Regions from separate parts of the Massilia sp. genome, predicted to be linked through region 1. Evidence: riboswitches for the same ligand, from Rfam matches in the RefSeq annotation. Region 1 holds a riboswitch; the other holds the start of a gene.

The links. Region 1 has a riboswitch for cobalamin ahead of ACK4S9_RS07365 (TonB-dependent receptor family protein). Riboswitches for the same ligand answer to the same signal wherever they lie in the genome.
Region 2: linked by a shared signal. The riboswitch ahead of ACK4S9_RS22525 (TonB-dependent receptor domain-containing protein) and the one ahead of ACK4S9_RS07365 (TonB-dependent receptor family protein) in region 1 are both predicted to bind cobalamin.

Annotation. Positions count from the first base shown of each region.
Region 1 covers NZ_JBKBOV010000009.1:56,159-65,790, reverse strand. The annotation lists gene ACK4S9_RS07395 (hypothetical protein) at 1-1,079, opposite strand, end outside; gene ACK4S9_RS07390 (ATP-binding protein) at 1,388-2,689, shown strand; gene ACK4S9_RS07385 (DUF6151 family protein) at 2,768-3,352, shown strand; gene ACK4S9_RS07380 (hypothetical protein) at 3,356-3,715, opposite strand; gene ACK4S9_RS07375 (thiol:disulfide interchange protein DsbA/DsbL) at 3,712-4,374, opposite strand; gene ACK4S9_RS07370 (cobalamin-binding protein) at 4,500-5,387, opposite strand; gene ACK4S9_RS07365 (TonB-dependent receptor family protein) at 5,387-7,381, opposite strand; cobalamin riboswitch at 7,466-7,793, opposite strand; gene ACK4S9_RS07360 (M1 family metallopeptidase) at 7,914-9,632, shown strand, end outside.
Region 2 covers NZ_JBKBOV010000069.1:4,765-14,396, reverse strand. The annotation lists gene cobT (nicotinate-nucleotide--dimethylbenzimidazole phosphoribosyltransferase) at 1-771, shown strand, start outside; gene ACK4S9_RS22535 (adenosylcobinamide-GDP ribazoletransferase) at 776-1,555, shown strand; gene ACK4S9_RS22530 (histidine phosphatase family protein) at 1,559-2,092, shown strand; cobalamin riboswitch at 2,112-2,345, shown strand; gene ACK4S9_RS22525 (TonB-dependent receptor domain-containing protein) at 2,413-4,245, shown strand; gene ACK4S9_RS22520 (FecCD family ABC transporter permease) at 4,272-5,291, shown strand; gene ACK4S9_RS22515 (ABC transporter ATP-binding protein) at 5,293-6,066, shown strand; gene cobO (cob(I)yrinic acid a,c-diamide adenosyltransferase) at 6,063-6,689, shown strand; gene ACK4S9_RS22505 (cobyrinate a,c-diamide synthase) at 6,689-7,990, shown strand; gene cobU (bifunctional adenosylcobinamide kinase/adenosylcobinamide-phosphate guanylyltransferase) at 7,987-8,547, shown strand; gene cbiB (adenosylcobinamide-phosphate synthase CbiB) at 8,541-9,479, shown strand; gene cobD (threonine-phosphate decarboxylase CobD) at 9,472-9,632, shown strand, end outside.

The sequences.
Region 1 (9,632 bases):
AAGGAGACATTGCCGATGCCGCCGCCGTGGCAGGTGTTCGGCTTGGGACCGCGGAACACGCCGATCACCATCTGCTCCCTGAAATCGACCTTCGGCAAGGCATGCCCGCTGCCGGCATGCTCGGCCCACAGGGCGGCCCAGGCCGCCTCGTCGCGCACCACGACATTGCGCTGCTCATGGATGGCGGTGCGCACGTGCGGCTCGACCGTGGTGAAGTTGGCGTAGTCGTTGACGATCTTGCGGAACTCGACCGGGGCGTCGACCTTCGGCACCGACACCACGCGCATCGGCTGGGTCACGGCCGCCAGGCAGATCATGACCGGCGACATGTCGCGGATCTCGTATTCGACCAGCAGCTTGCCGTCCTTGGCGCCGACGTGCACCACGTCGAAGCTGCCGCAGCCCGGATTGCCGCTGCCCTGGAACACCGCCACTAGCATGTTGCGCGAGAAATCGACTTCCGGCGCCGCGATGCGGGTCTTGCTGTGCTCGGACCACAGCGCCGACCAGGCGGCCGCGTCCTTGATCACGACTTTGCGCGGCGTCTCGATGTTCGAGAAGCTCTCGCTGACGATGGTCTTGAAGGCGACCGGGGTGCCGGACTTGGGCAGGAAGCCGATCGGTTCGACCTTGTGACCGGCGCCCAGGCCGAGGTCGGCCTTGTCGAGGTTCTTCAGCATGGTGTCGAACAAGGCGCGCGCGCTCGCATCGAGGCAACTGGTGCGCGGCCCGGCGATCGAGTCGCCGGACGTGCACAGCACGGCCTCGGGGGTCGCGCCCATCAGGGTCTGGCCAGTGGAGTTGTCGGCGCAGTTGCCGGCGCGGTCCCACAGCACGTACTTGCTGTCGATGAGGTACAAGTTGTTGCGGGTCGAGGCGCAGGACGCTTGCTGGGCCATCTTGATGTACTCGGAAACGACCGGAACGCCGCCATTCGGCTCGCCCACCGCAATGCCCTGCCCTGCCGTCTGGTTCTTCATGACGGCGGTACTTTCACCGCCGCCGCCACAGGCTGCCAAAGCCATGCCGACGCCGACCATGGCGGCGGCGTTGATCAGAGTGCGCCCCAACTCCCTCATTTTCTTCTTCTCCACCGATCGTTTCCTGAGGAGGCACTCATAGTGCTTCCTAGAATAAAAAAACCCGCCGACACTCGCATATCAGGCGGGCAAACGGAAAACCAGATAATCCTTAACCTGATGTTGAGCATCATAGGAAGTCTGCTCCTCCTATTCCCCCTCGAACTGTCGAGGAATTGTCTGCAATTTGTAAGCTGGCGGAGCCAGTAGGAAGATTCCTAAGAAACCTTTGCTCCTATACAATGCTGCCAAGGAGATACTATGTGTTTGGCAGCGTTTCGTAACAAGCGGTTATGCAGGATGGGCACGTGAACCGGATATTCTTCCGTTTCTTCGTGCTGGTCATGCTGTCGATCACGGCGGCCACCTTCGTGATCTATTTCGCCTTCAGCCGGCTGTTCGGGGACCCGCTCGAGGACATCGCACGCCGCCAGGCGGCGGCCCAGATCTTCCTGCTGGAACAATACATCGACCAGGCCCCGGCCGACGAATGGCTGGCGCGCCTGAACAACGTGCGCATCGTATCAAGCGTGCGCTACGACCTGATTCCGCTGGCGCAGGCGCGCAGCGCCCTGCCCGCCGGCCGGCGCGCGCTGCTCGACCGCGGCGAACTGGTGCTCGATCCCGCCAATCGCAGCTTCTACCGCCGCGTCGACCTCGAGGGCGAACGCTACATCGGCAGCAACGAGGAAGTGCTGCACGCGCGGGAACTGCCGGTGGACATCGGGCAGGCGCTCAAGATGGAAGCGCTGCGCTACGTGATCGTGGCGATCGCGCTCCTGGTGCCGATCGCGCTGTGGTCGCGTTCGCACTGGCAGGGACTGCAGTCGCTGTCGCGCATGGCCGACGAATTCGGTAGCGGCAAGCTCAGCGCGCGTTCGCAGATGAAGCCCTCGGCCTCGATCTATCCGCTGGCCGAGCGCATCAACCACATGGCCGACCGCATCGAAGACTTGCTGGAAGCGCAGAAAAGCCTGCTGCACTCGGTGTCGCACGAACTGCGCACGCCGATCGCGCGGCTCGAATTCGGCCTGGAGTTGCTGGACGCGCGCGCCCGCGACCCCGACCTCGGCAAGCGCATCCGGGCGATGGAAGGCGACCTGCGCGAACTGAATTCCCTGGTCAATGAACTGCTCGACATGAGCAAGCTCGACAGCACACGCCAGCTCCAGCGCGCGCCGGTCCGGCTCGACACGGTACTGCGCGAATGCCTCGAAATGCTGCCGCCCTCGCCGCACACGCTCGACTGCCTGCTCGCCGAGGACCTGGGCGAGCTCGCGCTCGACCGCCGCCTGCTGGCGCGCGCCGTCTGCAACCTGTTGACCAATGCGCAGAAGTATGCGGCCAGCCGCATCCTGCTGTCGGCGGCGCGCAGCGGCGACGCCGTCGAGATCACGGTCGACGACGACGGGCCCGGCATTCCGCTCGATGAGCGCGACAAGATTTTCGACCCGTTCTACCGGCTCGACCGCAGTCGCGACCGCGCCACCGGCGGCTTCGGCCTCGGCCTGTCGATCGCGCGCAAGGCGGTGGCGCTGCACGGCGGCAGCCTGCGCGCGGACAGCGCGCCGCTTGGCGGGGCGCGCTTCGTGATTAGCCTGCCCGCTTGAACACGGGAACAGGAACAAGCGTGGAGAAGCCTTGATCCCGGCCGCCGCGCATGCCACCATGCCGCAAGGAGGTGTGAGATGACGATCGCTCTACGCTGCCGCTGCGGCAAGCTGCGCGGCCAGGTCGACGGCAAGCGCGTGGCCGCGCGCGCCGTCTGCTATTGCAAGGATTGCCAGGCCTTTGGCCGCTTCCTGGGGACGGGCGTGCTCGACCCGCTCGGCGGCACCGAGGTGGCCGCCACCCTGCCCGCCGCCGTGCGCTTCGACGCGGGCCTCGAGCACCTGGCCTGCATGTCGCTCGGCCCCCAGGGGCTGTACCGCTGGTATGCGGGTTGCTGCCGCACGCCGATCGGCAACACGCCGCGCGACCCGCGTACTTCCTACCTGGGCCTGGTGCGGGCCTGCCTGGACGCGCCGGATGCGGAACTCGACCGGCAACTGGGGCTGCTCCGCTGCCGGGTCGAGACGCGTTCGGCCGCGGGACCGGTGAAGACGAGCCCGCTTTCCACGGCCTGGGCGGTGTGCAGGATCGGAACCATGCTGTTGAAGGCGCGCCTGGGCGGCGCTTATCGGGACAATCCCTTCTTCCGGGCGGGCACGAGCGAGCCGCTCAAGCCGCCGCAGGTGCTGTCCCTGCAGGAGCGCAAGGCGCTGAGCCCCTAGGGTTCAGCGTTCGGTCGTGCGCCGGGGGGAATAACGCGGGGCGGGCTCGTCGTACTGTCCGCGCACGTGCGTGATCCCGACCCACAGGTGTTCCCACCAGTGGTCGCGCGAACGCACGGTCACGAGACAGGCCTTGTCGATGCCGCCCTTGAAGAGCGGATCGGGGCACTTGTTGGTCATCAGCGCGTAGCGCTGGTTCTCGGCATTGACGAGGGCAATGGCGAGCCAGACGGCGATGCCCGCGAAGAGCACCGCCAGCGCCCACGCAACATGGTTCACATGGCTGGTCTCAAACAGGTCGTCCTCGTTGGGCCTGGACCCATCGTACATCTTGAGGACTTCGCGTTCGACGTCTTTACTCATTTGGTCTTGGCTGCCCGTGCGACGAGGTTGTCCATGACCTGGGTGGTTGCCTGCATCAGCTGGCCGACGTCCTGGATCTTGTTGGCCTCACCCACCTGCCCCGGCGACACCACGTACTTGCCGTCGATGACGATGGTCGGAGTGCCGCTGACCTTGTAGGCGCTTGCGGTCTGCTGCAGGCGGCGCAGCTTGGTGGTCACGCCGAAGGAGTTCCAGGTTTCCATGAACTTGGCCTTGTCGAGGCCGTTCTTCACCGCCCACTCGATGATCTGGTCATCCTTCATCAGGCGCTGGCGCTGGACGTGCACGGCCTGGAACACGCGATCGTGGTACTGGTCGAGCTTGCCCATCGCTTCGAGGGTCAGGAACAGGCGTGCTTCCGGATCGGTCGCGCCCTGGAAAGGCAGCGGGATGCGGCGCATGACGATGTTGTCGCCCTGCTTCTTGACCCACTGCTTGAGGGTCGGTTCAATCATGTTGCAAGCCGGGCAGTGGTACGCGAAGAATTCGATGACCTCGACCTTCTTGCCCGTCGCCTGCACCGGTTGCGGCGCGGCCAGGGTCTGGTAGTCGACACCGTTCTTCGGGTCGGCTGGCGACGCGATCGCGGTGCTGGCGACCATGGTGGCGGCGATGAGGGCAAAACGCAGAGAACGCATAGGTTTCCTTCCACAATAGATTGAGCAAACGCCGGGAGATTACCACTTTTTCGGCCCGTCATTCTGAGGAAGGGCTGAATTTTGCATTTGCTTACCGAATTAACCTGGGCGATACGGAGAGATTATTACTTCGGCCGGCGCTGCCGGACCGCGTCCAGCGCCTCGCATAGCTGGGCGGCGCCGTCGATCACCCGCGGTCCCGGCCGGGTCAGCAGCTCGCCCTCCACGGTGAGCAGATTACCCCGCTTTACCGCCGTCATGCTCTTGTACGGCTCCCACAGCCTCAAGCCCGGGTTGGCGGGATCGTAACGCTTGCCCGCCATGATCGCCTCCGGATCGGCCTGCAGCACCGCTTCGATGCCCACTTCCGGCGCCACCGCCCTCAAGGAGCCGAACACGTTGCGCCCGCCGCAGAGCCGGATCGCGTCGCTGGCGATCTGGGTGTCGTTGAGGGTGTACAGCGGCTGGTCCCAGATCTGGTAGAACACCGTCACCGGCGAGCGCCGGGCGTAGCGCGCTTCCAGCCCTTTCAGCCTGGCGCGCAGGGCCGCGGCGGCGGCTTCGGCGGCCGGCCCGGTGCCCAGCAGCCGGCCCAGGCGCTCGACGTTGTCGGCTACCTGTTCGAGCGTGCGCGGCTCGCTGTGGAAGACCGGCACGCCCAGCGATTCGAGCTGGGCGATCTGGCGCGCCGTGTTCCCGCTGTGCCAGACCACGATCAGGTCAGGTCGCAAGGCCAGCACCCGCTCCATGTCGATCACGCTGTTGCTGCCCACCAGCGGGATCTTCTTCGCCGCTTCCGGATAATCGCTGTAGTTCATCGCCCCGACCACGCGCGCGCCGCCGCCGGCCGCGAACAGCAGCTCGGTGGCATGCGGCGCCATCGAGATGACGCGCCGCGCCGCTTGCTCCACGGTGACGCGGCGGCCGGCGTCGTCGACCACGCTCACCGCGGCCTGGGCGCCGGCCGCCGCCCAGAGCAGCAGCGCGGCGATCAAGAGTCGGGGCGCGCGCATCAGAAGTCGTAGCGCAGCGACAGCTTCAGCTGGCGGCCGTCGCTCGGGTAGATGCCCGAGCGGCAGCCGAAGGCATTGCTGTAGTACTGGCGGTCGGCCAGGTTGAGCGCGCTGACGGCCGCTTCCCAGCTGCCCATGCGGTAGGCGTAGCGCGCGTCGACGGTGGTATAGGACGGAATGCGGGCGCCGCAACCGTTGCTGAAGTCGCTGCCGTAGCGCTGGCTGTCGACCCACTGGGCGCCGACGTCGGCGCTGTGGCGGCTGAGCGCTCCTCCGGGAGTCCAGGCGGCGCGCACGGTGACGACGTTCTTCGGCACCAGGACCATCTCGCGGCCGGCGTTCGGGCCGCCGGTGAACTCGGCGTCCACGCGCTGCCACTTGGCGGAGAGGCGCAGGTCCCGGGGCAGGGCCTGCTGGCCCTCGAGCTCGAAGCCCTGGCGGCGGGTCGGGTCGAGATTGGTGTTGGCGCCCCAGCCGATGGTCGGGTCGTAGAAGATCTCGTCCTTCAGGCGGTGGCGGAACAGGCGCGCGGTCAGCTGGCGATCGGCGCCGCCGGCGGTCACGCCCAGCTCCAGGTCGCGCGAGGTCTGCGGCGCCAGCACCTCGAGGCCCGCGCGCTGGCTGTTCTCGTCGACGTTGGCGATCCGGTAGCTGCGGCCCAGCTTGGCGAATACGGTCACCTGCGGCATCGGATCGACGCTGCCTTCCAGCGACCAGGCATTGATCGACTGCCTGCGGTGCTCGTTCAGCACCGGCGGGAAGGCCAGCGGGTCCGAATAGTCCTTGGTGAAGCGTTCGTGGCGGGCGCCGATGGCAAGGCGGGCGTTGTGCAGCACGCCTTGCGCGGCGTTCCACAGCAGCTCGTTGCGCAGGTAGATGGCCTTCGAATCCTGTTCGGCGTCGCCTTGGGAGAAGCTGGACGTGGTCTGGCGTTCCCAGCGCGCCAGGTCGACGCCCACCACCAGTTCGTTGCGCTTGTCGCCCAGCGCGGCCGTGTGGCGCAGGCGCGGCGAGAACTGGGTCTGGCTGGCGTCATAGGCGACGCGGGTGACGCCGCCGGTATAGAAGTAACTGGCTGCGACCTCGCGCTCGCGGTGCGAGAGTTCGGCGGCCAGTTCGACGCTGCCGATGCGGTGCTCGACGAAGGCGCTGAAGCGGTCGGTATCGAGCGTGCCGAAGTCGTCCGGCGTGGACGCATGGCGCGGATCGGCCAGGTACTGCGCCTCGGTGAGCGACCCCGGGAAGCGCGCGTCCTGCTCCGAACGCTCGAAGCGCAGGCCGGCGCGGCCGGCGCCATAGGCGTACTGGACGCCGCCGCTGGCGGTCTTCTGCTTGAACCCGCTGTTGGCGCGGTAGTTGTCGGTGCCGCGGTCGGCCAGCGCCAGGTCGAAGGACAGCGGGCCGGCGCCGTGGGTCAGCGAGGCGCGCAGGTCGTGGGTGTCGAAGCGGCCTGTTTCGGCGAAGACCGAACCGTGGGTGCCGCTCCCGGCGGGGCGGCGCGTGATGATGTTGATCACGCCGCCGGTCGCGCCTTCGCCGTACAGCACGCTGCTGGCGCCGCGCTGGATCTCGATGCGCTCGACGGTATCGACCGGGATGCTCGACAGGACCGCATTGGTCAGCTCGTTCTCGTTCAGGCGCACGCCGTCGACCAGGATCACCAGGTTCTGGGCGCTGTTCGCGCCGAAGCCGCGCAGGTCGAGCGCGAAGTCGGGCGAGGCGTCCAGGCTCTGGCGCCCGTAGACGCCGCCGACCTTGCGGATCGCGGCGTTGACGTCGGCGGCGCCGGAACGGCGGATGTCCTCACGGGTGATCACGGTGGCGCCGATCGGCGCGCTGGCGGCCTGCGCCGGGAAGCGCGCGCCGGTGATGACGATCGAAGGCAGGGAATCCTGGGCAAGGGCGGCGCCGGCAAGGACGGACAGCGACAGGGCGCAAGCCAGCGCGAGCGGCTTCACGGCCGGCGCGCTGCGTGGTACGACAGCAGATTTCATGTTCGGATGTTCTCGGTAATGGCACCGGCCTGCGTCCCCGCACGCCGGAGTTCAACGGAAGCTGCCGCCATGCTGCTCGCATGCGGTCGCTTCCACCTGTCTGGCCGGTATCCGGGCTTGCAAGACCGACTGCCCCACCTTCCTATGCCTGTCGGCACAGTGGTTATTGAAGCAGCCTGCCACCCGCGCCTGACAGGCCCCGAGAGCAAGGCGCATTCGTCGAAGACAGTACGTGAGTACGGCGAGACGAATGCAACGCAGCTATCGGGGTTCTGTCAGGCGCGGGGGCGCTTGTTGACCGTTGCGGGGGCAGCACATCTTGGCGGGGGCGCGCTGCGCCTTTGCCTCGTGTTTCCCGTTTAACTGCGCATGAGCGGAAGCATGCGCGGGCACCAGAACGGCGAGATTATAACCTGACAAGCTTTCCGGCATTGCGTCGCTGTTTTTGAGCATCCATTCACCCGGCATGGCAAAGCGCCCGGGTTCTGGATATAGTCGCGCTCATATAAATACGACAACGAGGGAGCCCTGCATGCCAATCCAATCGAAGCGCACGCTCTGGCGCGCCCTGCTCGGCGCCGGCCTGCTGGCGCTGGGCGGCCTGGGAAGCTGGCTGGCCCAGGCCGACCCGCCCCCGCCCGCCGCCGCGCCGTCGCTCGACGGCATCGCGCTGGCCGCAGCCGATGCCGCCGCCGTCCAGGTGCCCAGCACAGCCCAAGCATGGGGCGGCATCCGCGACGGCGCGCACCCGACCCTGTCCGACCGGGTGGCCAACTACCGCATCGAGGCCACGCTCGACCCGGTCAAGCACGTGGTCACCGGCCGCCAGCAGCTCAGCTGGCGCAACCGCAGCGCGGTCCCGGTGCGCAGCGTCTACGTCCACCTCTACATGAACGCCTTCGAAGGCGAAGGCAGCACCTTCTTCACCGAGCAGCGCCTGCGCGGTGCGGCCTTTCGCAGCGGGGTCGAGATCGGCGACGGCGACTGGGGCCATATCGCCCTGCGCAGCGTGAGCCAGGGCGGCGCGGCGGTGCCGTGGCGCTTCGTCCAGCCGGACAATGGCCCCGCCACCGACCACACGGTCGCGCGCCTCGACCTGCCGCAAGCCGTCGCGCCGGGCGCCTCCACCACGCTCGACATGGCCTTCACCACCCAGCTGCCGCGGGTGATCGCGCGCACCGGCTACTACGGCAGCTTCCACATGGTGGCGCAGTGGTTCCCGAAGATCGCGGTGCTGGAATTGCCGGGCGAGCGCGGCGCGCTGGCGCCGCGCTGGAATGCCCACGAATTCCATGCGGAGTCCGAGTTCTATGCGGACTTCGGCAGCTACGACGTGAGCCTGACGGTCCCGAAGGGCTATACCGTCGGCGCCACCGGCGAGCTGCAGGGCAGGCCCGTCGAGAAGAACGGCATGCTCACGCATCGCTACGTGCAGCACGACGTGCACGACTTCGCCTGGACCGCCGACAATCGCAGCGCCCCCGCGCTGGTGGAAACCTGGACCGGCCCGGGCAGCCCGACCGTGACGGTGCGGGTGCTGTATCCGCCCGAATACGCGGCCAGCGCCAGGGCCGCGATGAAGGCCGCCAAGGACTCGCTCGGCTACTTCTCGCGCAAGCTCGGCCCCTACCCCTACCGCACGCTGACCGTGGTGATTCCGCCTTACGGCGCGGAGGAAGCCGGCGCCATGGAATACCCGACCTTGTTCACCGCTTCCGGCCATGCCAGCGTGGCGCCCAGGACCTATGCGGCGTACGAGCTCGACGCGGTGACGATCCACGAATTCGGCCATGGCTACTTCTACGGCATCCTGGCCAGCAACGAGTTCGAGGAACCGCTGCTCGACGAAGGCTTGAACAGCTACTGGGAGAACCGCATGATGCGCGAGCGCGGCCAACTGGTCTATCCGGCGCCCGGCTGGCTGAAGCGGATCGGCATCGACCCCGGTTTCGACAGCTTCGCCGCGAATCGCCTGTTCATGCCGCGCGAGCGCCCGCTCGATGCGCTCGGCCAGAACGCCTGGAACCGCCTGCAGGGCATCGGCCCGGTGTACAGCCGCGGCACGATCGTGATGCGCGACCTGGAGGCGCGCATCGGCCGCGCGGCGATGGAGCGCGGATTCCGCGAGTATTACCGGCGCTGGAAATTCCGCCACCCGAGCACCGCCGACCTGCGCGAGGCGCTGGCCGACGGCAGCGGCGAGCGTGCCGCCGTCGAAGAGGTGTTCGCGCAGCAGGTGTACGCAGCCGCG
Region 2 (9,632 bases), on a different contig from region 1:
GCTGACGGCGCTGCCATCAATGTGTTCGCCCGACAGAACAACTGTGCGCTGCACGTGGTCGACGCGGGCGTCAACCACGACTTCGGCGCGCGCCCCGGCCTGCTCGACCACAAGCTTGCGAAAGGCACCCGCAACTTCGCCCTCGAGCCCGCGATGACGCGCCAGCAGCTGGAAGCCGCGCTGGAGCGCGGGATGGCATTGGCGCGCGACCTGCCCGGCACCGTCGTGGGTTTCGGCGAAATGGGCATCGGTAACACGACCGCCGCCGCGGCCATCATGCACAAGCTGACCGGCCTGCCGCTCGAACACTGCGTCGGCGCCGGTACGGGCTTGCCGCCGGAAGGCGTCCAGCGCAAGCAGCAGGTCATCGCGGCCGCTGTGCGAAAACATGCCGGCGCCGTCGATCCGCTCGACATACTGGCCACCTTCGGCGGCTTCGAGATCGCCATGATGAGCGGCGCGATGCTGCAAGCGGCCGCGTTGCGCAAAGTGCTGCTGATCGACGGCTTCATCGTCACCAGCGCGCTGCTGGTGGCAAGCCGCCTGCAGCCGGCCATCCTCGACTACTGCGTGTTTGCCCACGCGTCGAGCGAAAACGGCCACCGCCTGATGCTCGAGGCGCTCGGCGCACAGCCGCTGCTGCAACTCGGCCTGCGCCTGGGCGAAGGCACCGGCAGCGCGCTCGCCCTGCCCCTGCTGCACGCGGCCGCCAACTTCCTGAACGAGATGGCGACCTTCGCATCGGCGCAGGTCAGCACCGGCGCGCAGTAACACCATGCAGCAGCTGCGCCTGTTCTTCATCGCGGTCCAGTTCTTCACGCGCCTGCCGATCCCGCGCTGGGTCGGCTTCGAGCAGGAGTGGCTGCATCATGCCTCGCGCTACTTCCCGCTGGTCGGCATCGTGGTGGGTACGATTGCCGCCGGCGTATACGCCGCCGCTGCACTGGTGTTTCCCGCTGCGGTCGCCGCGGTGCTCTCGACCGCAGCGACGATCTATGCCACCGGGGCCTTTCACGAAGACGGCTTCGCCGACGCCTGCGATGGCCTGGGCGGCGGGATGACGCGCGAACGCGTGCTCGCGATCATGCAGGATTCGCGGATCGGGGCCTACGGCGCCATCGGTGTCGTGGGCATGCTCGGAGCGAAATGCACCGCACTGGCGATGCTGCCACCAGGCAGCGCCATTGGCGCGCTGCTGCTCGCCCATCCGCTATCGCGCCTTGCGGCCACGTCCCTCATCTGGCGCATGGAATATGCGCGCGCCGAAGGCAAGGCCAAGCCGCTGGCCGAACGCATGAGCACGGCGGAATTCGCCATCGCATCCGCCACGGTCGCCATCGCCGCCGCCATCCTGCTCGCGACAAGTGCGCTCGACCTGCGCGCGCTGCTTGCCGCGATGGCCGCCAGCGTCGCGGCGACCTGGTGGCTGGCCCGCAAGTTCGCGCGCCGCATTGGCGGCTATACCGGCGACTGCCTCGGCGCCGTGCAGCAACTGGCCGAAGTCCTCATCTATCTCGCCGTGCTGGGTACGCTCGGCCTCGGCGTCCTCGCATAAGCGATGCAGCTGGTCCTGGTTCGCCATCCGCAACCGGAGGTCGCGCCCGGCGTCTGCTACGGCAGTACCGACATCTCGACGTCTATCGAAGCAATTGCGCAGGTCGCCGCCAGTTTGCGCACGGCTGGCCTGCCAGGGGGCTTGCCCGTCTATGCCAGCCCACTTCTACGGTGCGCGACGCTTGCCGCCGCACTCGACGTTCCCGTCAGGCTCGATGCGCGCCTGGCCGAGATGGATTTCGGCGCCTGGGAAATGCGCGCATGGGACGCCATCCCGCGCGCCGAGGTCGACGCCTGGGCCGCCGACCTGCTGCACTACCGTCCGGGCGGCGGCGAGAGCGTGTTTGACGTGGCCCGCCGGGTCGCCGCATTTCGCGCGGAGCTGCGGCACCCTGCCGCCCTCGTCATCTGCCACGCCGGCACGATCCGCCTGCTGTCCGCACTTCACACTGGCGGCAGCATCGAACAGGCCGCATTGCGTGCCGCCTCCAGCCCCCACCGCATCGGCTACGGCGACGTCATCGTGCTGAAAGACTGACAACGCCGCGCGAGCCTGCGTATAATGGCAGCGTTTTGGTGCTCGCGGTCGTGTTCACGACCGCAGTTAAACGGGAAACACGAAGCCCTTCAACAAGGCCAAGGTGTGCTGCCCCCGCAACGGTAAGCAAGTGCCGCGCTCGATCTTCGGGCTACGCGGCAAACCGTCTTCCATGACCACTGTGCGAACGCATGGGAAGGTCGGACGGCCATACTTGCCAGCCCGGATACCGGCCAAAAGGTGGAAGCGTGCCACGCGCGCGCTTCTGATCAATCTGGCCTACGGGGACGTCGGCTGGTTGTCTTTTGATTGAGCTTTTCATGAACCTTCCTGTCACACGGCTTGCGGCCGCGCTGTCGCTTGCATTTGCATCTGTTTCGCCCGCTGTCGCCCAAACCCTCGATTCGGTCGTCGTCACCGCCAACCGCTTGCCGCAGCGCGCGGGCGACGTGATAGCCGACACCACCGTGATCCATGCCGACGAGATCGCGCGCTCGGGCGCCGGTTCGGTGGCCGACGTGCTGCGGCGCCAGCGCGGCATCGAGATCACCCGCAACGGCAGCGCCGGCGCCGCGACCAGCGTGTTCCTGCGCGGCGCCAACAGCAACGCGGTCGTAGTCCTGCTGGACGGCGTGCGCATCGGTTCGTCCACCAGCGGCGTCGCCGCCTGGAACGCGGTGCCGCTCGGCGCCATCGAACGCATCGAAATCGTCTACGGCCCGCTCAGCACCCTGTACGGCGCGGACGCCATCGGCGGCGTGATCCAGATCTTCACCCGCAAGGGCGAAGGCGGTCCGGTCTTCACCGGCTCGCTTGGCGCCGGCAGCAATGCGACGCGCCAGCTCGACGCCGGCGTGCACGGCGCGGCCAAGGGCCTGCGCTATGCCTTCGGCGCCGGCCATGAAGAGTCGGACGGCTTCTCCGCCACGCGGCCGGGCGCCTTCGGCTTCAATCCGGACGAAGACGGCTACCGCCGCCGCAACGCCAACGGCCAGCTGTCGTACGCGCTGACCCCGACGTTCGAAGTCGGCGCCCAGTTCCTGCACAGCGATCTGCGCGCGCAGTACGACAGCGGCAGCGCCGCCTACGACGTCCATAACGAGCAGGACCTGAACACGGCGGCGGTCTACGCCACCAGCCAGTTCAGCGCCGCCTGGCGCAGCACCCTGCAGTACGCGAGCTCAAGCGACAAGCTGGGCAGCTTCACCAGCGCCGCCCCATCCGGCGCCAGCCAGATCGACACCCGGCAGGATGAACTGAGCTGGCAGAACAGCATCGCGTTCGGTCCCGATACCCTGCAGCTGCTCTACAGCCACCGCAAGGAGGAAGTGGAATCGAGCGCCACCGCGGCCCTGTCGCGCTCGCGCACCACCAACGCGTATGCGGCCGTCTATTCGGCCAGGCGCGGCGCCCACCTGTTCGATGTCAGCGCCCGCCACGACCGCTCATCAAGCTACGGCAGCAAGAACACCGGGGCCGCCGGCTATGGCTACGACTTCGGCAACGGGCTGCGCGCCACCGCCAGCGTCGGCACCAGTTTCCGCGCGCCGACCTTCAACGAGCTGTACTTCCCGAACTACGGCCTGCCGACCAACCGTCCGGAACAGGGCCGCAACCGCGAAGCCGGCCTGCGCTATGACGCCGGCGGCGTGCAGTTCGACGCCACGTATTTCCGCAACCGCCTGACCGACATGATCGTATCAAGCACGCCCTGCCCGGGGCGCGCCGGCAGCTGCGCCTACAACGTCAACGAAGCGCAGCTCGAAGGCGTCACGGTGGCGGCCCAGACGCGCGTCAGCGGCATCGACTTGCGCGGCAGCCTGGACTGGCAGGATCCGAAGGATCTCACCACAGGCAAGCGGCTGGCGCGCCGCTCGAAGAAGCATGCCAGTTTCAGCGCCGACGGCAGCTGGGGCCTGATCAAGGCCGGCGCCGAACTGCAGCTCTCCGGCGAGCGCTTCGACGACGCCGCCAACCGCAATCGCCTGGGTGGTTACGGCCTGCTCAACCTGTACACTAGCTGGCAAGTGGCGCCCGACGTGTCGCTGCTGGTCCGCCTGAACAACGTCGCCGACAAGCAGTACGAGCTGGCGCGCTACTACGGCACCAGCGGACGCACCTGGTTCGCCGGCCTGCGCTACGGCATTCGCTGACCAGGACGCCATCGGGAAGGAGACCCATGCATCACCCCGCTCAAGCGCACCGCCGGCGCGCCATGCTCGTCATCGGCGCCCTGCTGCTGTGCGCCGTCGCCAGCCTGCTGTTCGCCGGCATGACGGGCTCGATCGCCGTGCCGCTGGCCGACATGCCGGACGCGCTGCGCCAGCTGGCGTCCGGCGAAAGCTCGCTGGCGGCTTCGCTGCTCGAGCTGCGCGCCGGCCGCGCGCTGACCGCCTTCGTGACCGGCGGCGCGCTGGCCCTGGCCGGGGTGATGATGCAGGCCCTGCTGCGCAACCCGTTGGCCGACCCTTACGTGCTCGGCATTTCGGCAGGCGCCTCGGTGGGCGCCCTGCTGGCCCTGCTCCTGATGGCCAGCGCCATCGTGGTCGACATGGCGGCGCTGGCCGGCGCGGTGGCGGTGTCGATGCTGCTCTACCTGCTGGCCCGGCGCGACCTGCGCAGCGGCCTGGCGCTCGAAGCCGGCACCTCGATGCTGCTGCTGACCGGCGTCATCCTCTCCTCGGCTTGCATGGCCCTGGTCACCCTGATGCTGTCGATCGCGCCGGAAGGCCGCTTGCGCAGCATGATCTTCTGGATGATCGGCGACCTGGCCGGCGCGCCGCTGCGCCTGGCGCCCTGGCTGGTGCTGGGCGCGGCCCTGCTGTACGCCCTGCGCAACGCGCGCGCCATGAACGTGGTCGCGCTGCATGCGGAAGCGGCGGCCACGCTCGGGATCCGCGTCGGCAGCCTGCGCAAGGGCCTGTTTTTTGTGTCCGGCGTGCTGACGGCCAGCGCCGTCACCAGCGCCGGCTCGGTCGGCTTCGTCGGACTGATCGTCCCGCACGCCTGCCGCTTCGCCTTCGGTCCCGACCACCGGGTACTCATCCCGGCGGCGGTGCTGGCGGGTGGCAGCTTCCTGGTGCTGTGCGACACGCTGGCACGCACCGTCATCGCGCCGCAGCAGCTGCCGGTCGGCGCGATCACCGCGATCATCGGCGCCCCGGTATTCCTCTACCAACTGCACCGTTTGCGGAGGTGAGATGATCCGGACCGAACACCTCGACCTCAAGGCCGGCAGCCGCCTGCTGGTGCACAAGCTCGACTGGGCCGCTCGGGGCGGCGAATGCTGGAGCATCATCGGCCGCAACGGCGCCGGCAAGAGCACGCTGCTGCGCACGCTGGCCGGTCTGCACCGTCCGGATGCCGGCGCGGTGTTCGTCGGCAGCCGGGTGCTGGCCGACTGGGCGCCGGAAGAACTGGCGCGCCAGCGCGCCTTCCTGGCACAGTCGCGCCACGACGCGTTTTCGTACAGCGTGATCGAGACCGTGCTGTCGGCGCGCCATCCCTACCACGCCAGCCGCTACTGGGAAGGCAGCGACGACCACCAGGCCGCCATGCATGCACTGGAGGCGATGGAAGTGGCGGACCTGGCCGCCCGCGACGTGCGCACCCTGTCCGGCGGCGAGCGCCAGCGGGTCGCCATCGCGGCGCTGCTGGCCCAGGACACGCCGCTGCTGCTGCTCGACGAGCCGGCTAACGCGCTCGACCTGGCGCACCAGGTCAGCAGCATGGCCCTGCTGGCAGGCCTGTGCCGCGAGCAGGGCAAGACCGTGGTCATGATCGGCCACGACCTGAACCTCGCCTACCGCATTTCCACCCACGCGCTGCTGTTGATGGGCGACGGCCGCTGGCAGGCCGGCCCGGTCGACGACATCATGCGACCGGCGCTGCTGGGCGACTACCTCGGCCACCCGATCGACATGATCGAGCACGGCGGCCGCCGCATCTTTCTCCCCCATGAGGCTAGCGTATGAACGAGATGACCCAAGAAGAGACTGCTGCATTGAACGAGCGCCACCGCCAGCGCATGGAACGCAAGAAGGCCGTCATCGACGCAAAAATCGCGGCGGCGGACAAGGAAATCGGCATCCTCATCGTCAATACCGGCAACGGCAAGGGCAAGAGCTCGAGCGCCTTCGGCATGCTGACGCGCGCGCTCGGCCACGGCATGAAGGTCGGTGTGGTCCAGTTCATCAAGGGCGCCATGTCGACCGGCGAGGAAAAATTCCTGCGCCGCTTCCCCAACGAGGTCAGCTTCCACGCGATGGGCGAAGGCTATACCTGGGAAACCCAGGACCGCGAACGCGACATCGCCAAGGCGGGCGAAGCCTGGGAACAGGCCAGGCGCTTCCTCCAGGACCCGGGCTACGGCATGGTGGTGCTGGACGAACTGAACATCGCGCTCAAGTACAAGTACCTCGACGTGCACACGGTGATTGCCGACCTGCTCGACCGGCCGGTCATGCAGCACGTGGTCGTGACCGGCCGCGCGGCGCCGCCTGAACTGGTGGCGGTGGCCGACACGGTCACAGAGATGAACGTGGTCAAGCACGCCTTCAAGGCGGGCATTGCGGCCCAGGCCGGGACGGAGTGGTGATGAACCGCGATGCGGGGGCGCGCGCCGTGCTGGTTGCGGCGATGTCGTCGGGCCAAGGCAAGACCAGCGTCACCGCCGCGCTGGCGCGCAAGCTGCTGCGCCAGGGCCAGCGCGTGCGGGTGTTCAAGTGCGGGCCGGACTTCATCGATCCGATGCTGCTCGAACAGGCGTCCGGCGCGCCGGTGCATACGCTCGACCTGTGGATGGTCGGGTTCGAGGAATGCCGGCGCCGCCTGCACGACGCGGCGCGCGAAGCCGATGCGATCCTGATCGAGGGCGTCATGGGCCTGTACGACGGTTCGCCCTCGGCGGCGGACCTGGCGCGCGCGTTCGGCGTGCCCGTGCTGGCAGTGATCGACGCCTCGGCCATGGCCCAAACCGCGGGGGCGGTGGCGCGCGGCCTGCGCGACTATGGTCCGGTGCAACTGGCCGGCGTGGTGGCCAACCGCATCGCCAGCGAAGGCCACGCCGACATGGTGGCCGCGTCGCTGCGCGACATCCCGCTGCTCGGCTGGCTGGCACGCCAGGACACGCCGCTGCCGGAACGCCACCTGGGCCTGGTCCTGCCCGGCGAGGTCGAGGGACTGGACGCCCTGCTCGACAAGCTCGCGGACGGCCTGCGCTTCGACGAGCATGCCTGGAACGCCCTGCCATTGATGGCGCAGTCCGCTCCCGAGTGGCTGGAGGTGGAGCGTTTGCTGGACGGACGGGTCGTCGCCATTGCCCGCGATGCGGCCTTCTGCTTTCTCTACCCCGCCAACCTGGAACTGCTGGAAAGGATGGGCGCGCGCCTCCGCTATTTCTCGCCACTCGCGAACGAAGCGGTGCCGATGGATGCGGACGCCGTCTTCCTGCCGGGGGGCTATCCGGAGCTGCACTGCGCCGAACTGGCGCAGGCGGCCGACTGGCAATCGTCGATCCGTGCGATCCATGCACGCGGCGTGCCGATCCTGGCCGAATGCGGCGGCATGATGGTGCTCGCCGACGGGCTCACCGACCAGGGCGGGCAGCGCTGGCCCATGGTGGGGTTGCTGCCGGGCGAAGTGCACATGCAGCCGCGCCTCGCCGGCCTCGGCGCACATGCCATGCCGACCGGGCAGGGACCGGTGCGCGGCCACAGCTTCCACTATTCGCGCTTCGAGACCGTGGCGCCGGCGCAGGCGCATACCGTCAAGACCGGCAACGGCGCGCAAGGCGAAGCCGTCTACCGCATTGGTTCGCTCACCGCCTCCTACTTCCACGCCTACTTCCCGTCCAACCCGCCGGCCGTGGCCGCGCTGCTCGGCGGAGGGCGGACATGAGCACTACCCTGGTGCTGGGCGGAGCGCGCTCCGGCAAGAGCGCCTATGCCGAACGGCTGGCGCGGGCATCCGGCAAGGAAGTCGTCTATGTGGCCACCGCGCGCGCCGGCGACGCCGAGATGGCCGCGCGCATTGCCCAGCACCGCTCCCGGCGTCCCGCCCACTGGCATACGGTCGAAGAAGAACTGGGACTGGCGGCCGTGCTGAGGAAGCATTGCAGGCCGGAACGGCTGGTACTGGTCGACTGCCTGACGCTCTGGCTCAGCAACCTGATGTTCTGCGACGGCCGCGCCTGGCCCGACGTGGGCGAGGTGGCGCTGCCGGAGCGCTTTCACCAGGAGCGCGCCGCGCTGCTGGATATTCTCGATGCCGGCGCCGAAGGAGAGATCGTGTTCGTCTCCAACGAAGTCGGCCTGGGCATCGTGCCGTGGGGCGCGGTGTCGCGCTGCTTTGCCGACGAAGCGGGCTGGCTCAACCAGGCCGTGGCCGCGCACGCCGACCGGGCGGTATTCGTGGCAGCCGGGCTGCCGCTGATACTGAAAGGCGCCGCATGCTGAGCGGGCTGTCGCTGCCGCAGCTGGCCGGCCTGCTGGCCGCAGGTGTCCTGCTCGACCTGCTGCTGGGCGAGCCGCGGCGCTGGCATCCGCTGGTCGGCTTCGGCAAGCTGGCGCAAGCGATCGAACGCCGGCTGAACCGCGCCGGACTGCGCTTGGTGCGCGGGCTGCTGGCCTGGTTGCTGGCCGTGCTGCCCTTGACCCTGCTGGCCTGGCTGGCGGTGCAGCATGCCGGCCTGTGGCTGCACGCCCTGCTCTTGTATGCCTGCATCGGCCTGCGCAGCCTGCGCGACCACGCCATGCCGATCGTCGACGCGCTGCGTGCCGGCGACCTGGCAAGCGCACGCACCCGCACGTCGTGGATCGTCAGCCGCGACACGCATGACGCCGGCGAAACCGACCTGGCGAAAGCCGGCGCCGAGTCGCTGCTCGAGAACGGCAACGATGCGGTGTTCGGCACCCTGTTCTGGTTCCTGGTCGCGGGCGGCGCCGGCGCCGTCCTGTTCCGCCTTGCCAACACGCTCGATGCGATGTGGGGCTACCGGAACGCGCGCTTCTTCCTGTTCGGCCGCGCCGCGGCGCGCATCGACGACATGCTGAACTATGTGCCGGCGCGGCTGACCGCGCTGTCCTACGTCGTGTTGGCAGGCGCCGGACGCGCACGCGCCTGGCGATGCTGGCGCACCCAGGCGCCCGCCTGGAGCAGCCCGAACGCCGGCCCGGTCATGGCAAGCGGCGCCGGCGCACTCGGCGTCTCGCTCGGCGGCGCCGCCGTCTACGATGGACGTCTGGAGCAGCGTCCGCCGCTCGGCACGGGGCCGAACGCCACCGCGACGGACATCGTGCGCGCCTGGCGCCTGGTTCTACGGACCACCGTACTCTGGCTGGGCGTGGCCGCCGCCGCCGCCGTCCTGGCGTGGAGGCAGCATGCTTGAGCATGGCGGCAAGCTGCGCGAGGCCGCGCGCCTGTACGGACAGCATGACTGGATCGACCTGTCGACCGGCATCAACCCGCACGGCTATCCCGCCCCCACCCTGGCAGCCGATGCCTGGCACCGCCTGCCCGAGCCGGATCCGGCGCTGGCCGC